Regions from separate parts of the Schumannella luteola genome, predicted to be linked through region 2. Evidence: predicted binding sites of a transcription regulator. Region 2 holds the regulator's gene; the other holds the start of a gene.

Region 1 (2,196 bases), 2.6 Mb from region 2:
ATCACCCCGTTCATCGCCCAGCTCGAGCAGCTGCGCCTGGCGGCGGCCGAGCGGGATGTCGTGCTCGTCTACGCGGTGTCGTCGCTCGACGAGATCGCCTACGCGGCCGAGCTCGGCCGCAGCGGCGCCCGGGTTCTGCTGGTGTCGCCGCAGCCGCTGCCGCGCATGCCGAAGGGCTGGGACTGGCTCGGCGACGGACGCCTCGACGGGGCTCGCCTGCTCGAGGCCGTGCCCGACGCGGCGTCACGCGAGACTCTGCTCTCGGGGCCGCCGGCGCTCATCGCCGCGCTCAAGCCGGCGCTGCGGCGCGCGGGCGCCCGCCGCATCCGCACCGACGCCTTCCTCGGGTACTGATCCGCGACGCACCCGGGCGAGGATGGAGCGCATGAGCGAGCTCCGCCCGATCGACGTCAGCACCTGGAACCGCGCTGAGCACTTCGCGCACTTCCTCGACGCCTCGCCCTGCACCTACTCGGTGACGGTCGAACTCGACACGACCGAGCTGGATGCGACGCTGCGTGCCGAGGGACGGCGCCGCTATCCCGCGCAGATCTGGGCGCTGACGACGATCGTGAACCGCATCCCCGAGTTCCGCACGACGGTGCTCGACGACGGGTCGCCCGCGATCTGGGATGCGCTCGAGCCCTCGTTCGCATCCCTCGACGCCGAGCGCGAGACCTTCAGTGCGCTCTGGACGCCCTACGACGCCGACTTCCGGACGTTCCACGATGCCGTGCTCACCACGATCGCCGAGCACGGATCGAGCGGGCGATTCGTCCCGCAGCAGCTGCCGCCGAACGCCTTCGACGTGTCGAGCATCCCCTGGCTGCGGTTCTCGGCCTTCGACCTCGACGTGCAGCACGGCTATCGGCATCTCGCACCGATCTTCACGCTCGGCAAGAGCGTGGAGCGCGCTGGGCGCACGACCGTCCCGCTCGCCCTGCGGGTGCACCACGCTGCGGTCGACGGCCTGCACGTGGCCCGCTTCGTCGACGCCCTGCAGCAGCTCGTCGCGCAGCCCGACTGGGTGCGCTGAGCGCGGGCGATCCGGGCGCGTTCGCCCTGCGAGATCAGAGTCGGAATCCTTAGCACTCGCGTTACCCGAGTGCTAATTTGAACGCAGTTGAGTCACACCGACTCAAGTTCGAGAAGGAGCTCATCCATGTACCTGACCCGCGATCTCGAGCGCGCCACCGCCGCCCGCCGACTGACGAGCGCCCCGGCCCCCCGCGCCCTGCCCGCCGACCTCTACCGCGACGGCGACCACTACGTCCTCGCCCTCGAGATGCCGGGCGTCGACCCGGGCTCGATCGACGTCGGCGTCGACGGCCGCCTGCTCACCGTGAGCGCCCGCCGCACCGCCCGCACGGGCGAGAGCGTCGAGTGGATCGCGCGCGAGCGCGGCACCGGCGAGCTCAGCCGCCGCTTCACGCTCGGCCGCAGCATCGACACCGAGCAGATCTCGGCCGACTACCGCGACGGCGTGCTCAGCGTCGTCATCCCGGTCGCGGAGACCGCCAAGCCGCGCAAGGTCGCCGTCGTCGGCGCGCCGGCCGCGCCCGCCGAGGCCGCGACCGATGTCGCGTCGAGCCATGCCGGCGCCGCTGCCGCGGAGACCGCCGCCGAGTAAGCGGCACCGCTGCCGTACCCGCGCTCCCCCACGCGGCGACGGCGGAGACGGGCCCGGATGCCACGCGCGTCCGGGCCCGTTCGGCATTCCCAGGCAGAGACGCCCCCAGCGGATAGGCTGACGCTCCCCGCCCCGCGGCGGCCCCGCCGCGCATCACGGACCATCCCGAGGAGACCCGCCATGGCCCCGATCCGCCGCACCGCCGCCCGCCGCACCACGACCGCGCTGCTCGCCATCGGCGCGCTCAGCACAGCTCTGCTCGCCGGCTGCAGCGCGATCGACCCGAACGGCAAGCCGCAGGCCTGCCTCTCGCTGAAGGACCCGGCGCAGAAGGCCGTCACCGACGTCAGCGAGGCGCTGCAGGGCATCACGACCGACCCCCAGGCGGCGGCCGACCAGGTGCGCACCACCAAGGACGACCTGCAGAAGGCCGTCGACAAGGTGAAGAACGACGAGGTGAAGGCCTCGTCGCAGAAGGTCGTCGATGCGCTGGGCGACCTCGAGACCGCGATCGACGACCGCGTCGCGAACCCGGCGAACCTCGACACCAGCGCCCTGACCGACGC
Region 2 (2,196 bases):
GGCCCGGGCGGCGGGGGCGGATTCGACGACGTGTTCGGCGGGATGTTCGGGCAGGGCGGCGGGCGCCAGCAGTACAGCGCCGGCCAGTACCAGGACCTGTTCGGCGGACTGTTCGGCGGCGGAGGCCAGGCCGGCTTCCAGCCGAGCGGCGGATTCCGCGGCTACGGCGGGCCGACGCCGGGGCGCGACCTCAGCGCCTCGACCTCGCTCGACTTCACGACGGCGATCCACGGCGAGACCGTGGAGCTGCAGGTCGGCGGGGCCCGGGGTCGCACCGTCAAGGTGCGCATTCCCGAAGGCGTCGCCGACGGGCAGAAGATCCGCCTGCGCGGCAAGGGCGAGCCCTCGCCCGACGGCGGCAGCGCCGGTGACCTCGTCATCACGGTGCACGTGCGCCCGCACTCGGTGTTCAAGCGCGACGGGCTCGACCTGCGCGTCGACCTGCCGGTGACCTTCGCCGAGGCGGCGCTCGGCGCGACCGTCGAGGTGCCGACGCTGGGCGGCAGCCCGGTGAAGCTCAAGGTCGCCGCGGGAACCCCGAGCGGACGCGTGCTGCGGGTCAAGGGCCGCGGTGTCACCACCGCGAAAGGCACCGGCGACCTGCTCGCCACCGTGCAGATCGCGGTGCCGAGCCACCTCTCGGGCGACGCCCGCGAGAAGCTCGAGGCCTTCGCCGAGGCGATGCCGGCCGAGAACCCGCGCGAGGATCTGCTCGCGCGAGCGGCCGACTGAGCCGAGCCGCGACCGTTTCCAGATGGATGCCGGGCGGCCCTGTCGCGGGGCGCCCGGCATCATCCACACTGAGAGCGCAGGGGCGAAGGCCGCGGCTCCCGGCACCGAGAAGAACCGACCGACGAAGGAGGATCGCATGGACGAGCTGAGTCCCGTCTTCCCGATCGCGGTCGCCGCCGAGCTCGCGGGCATGCACCCGCAGACGCTGCGGCAGTACGACCGGCTCGGGCTCGTCGTGCCCCGGCGCACCGCCGGCCAATCGCGCCGCTACTCGATGCGCGACGTCGTGCAGCTGCGTGAGATCGCCCGCATGAGCGCCGAGGGGCTGAACCTCGAGGGCATCCGGCGCATCCTCGAGCTCGAGAACCAGGTGTCGTCGCTGAGCGCGCGCGTGCGCGAGCTCGAGGCGGCGCTCGCCGACGAGATGCTCGCCCGCCCCGGCCGGCGCGTCTTCGCCGCCGGCGAGTCGGGCGACGTCGTGTCGCTGCGCGCCGGAACCCGCGCGAAGAAGTCGAATCAGGTCGTCGTCTGGCGGCCGTGGAGCGCGCGCGACTGATCCGCCGGCCGCGCCGGCAGGGCTGCGAGGTCGCTCGGGCCGCCGACTCGGCTGCGTGCTGTGTCGCCTCGACCGACCGGGATGCCGCGTCGCCCGATCGGGCGACGCCCGCTCTGGGGGCGGCGATCCGGGCGCACCCCCATAGGGCGCGTCGCTCACGGCGGGTACGCTCCGAACGGTGCGGATGCCCGACGTCCGCGTGATCGGGGAGCACTGACATGAGCTGGCAGCCGGAGAGCGCCTACGGCGACCGCGATGCGGCGCGTCCGGCGGCGGCGCAGCCCGCTCCCGAGTGGGTCGCGCCGGGCGGTGCGCCGTCGGCGTCGGCGTCGGCGCCGACCGGATCGGCTCAGCAGGGCTCGGCCCAGCCCGGAGCTGGCGCATCTGCGTCGCAACCGCAGCCGCAGCCGCAGCCGCAGCCGCAAGCCTGGCCCTCGCCGTATCCGCCCGCTCAGTACGGCCAGCAGCAGCACCCCGCTCAGTACGGCCAGCCGCCCGTGCAGCCCTACCCGGCGCAGTACGGCCAGCCGCCGATGCGGCCCTACCCGCAGTTCGGCCAGCCGCAGTTCGGCCAGCCCTATCCGCAGCAGCCGTTCCCGCAGCAGTACGGCGCCGCGCCGGCGATGTACCCGGCGCCGATGATGTACCCCGCGCCGGTCGTCTTCCGCCCGCCGCCCAAGCCGCCGCTCACGCGCGAGCGCAAGCGCGCCGCCCGGCACGCGGGCATGCTCGGCTTCGGCGCGATCACCCTCGGCTGGAACCTGCTCAGCGTCGGCGCCGTCGCGCTCATGCTGCTGGGTCTCATCTACTGGGCAGCGACGTCGTCGGGCGACGTCAGCACCTTCACGACCCTCGCGCACTACTTCGACCGCCAGACCGGCGGCATGCTGATGCCGCTGTCGATCGCC

Evidence for each region. Region 2 encodes HspR, which represses chaperone genes until heat shock. Its sites were predicted from a motif close to AAGTTGAGTCNNNNNGACTCAACTT; they were not measured.
Region 1: BJ979_RS16035 (Hsp20/alpha crystallin family protein) is a predicted target of HspR. The motif match lies at 1,121-1,145, and genes of this name have one in related genera.

Annotation. Positions count from the first base shown of each region.
Region 1 covers NZ_JACBZY010000001.1:3,494,139-3,496,334, forward strand. The annotation lists gene BJ979_RS16025 (RnfABCDGE type electron transport complex subunit D) at 1-354, shown strand, start outside; gene BJ979_RS16030 (CatA-like O-acetyltransferase) at 386-1,036, shown strand; gene BJ979_RS16035 (Hsp20/alpha crystallin family protein) at 1,163-1,630, shown strand; gene BJ979_RS16040 (hypothetical protein) at 1,811-2,196, shown strand, end outside.
Region 2 covers NZ_JACBZY010000001.1:913,588-915,783, forward strand. The annotation lists gene BJ979_RS04120 (DnaJ C-terminal domain-containing protein) at 1-732, shown strand, start outside; gene BJ979_RS04125 (heat shock protein transcriptional repressor HspR) at 869-1,288, shown strand; gene BJ979_RS17870 (hypothetical protein) at 1,507-2,196, shown strand, end outside.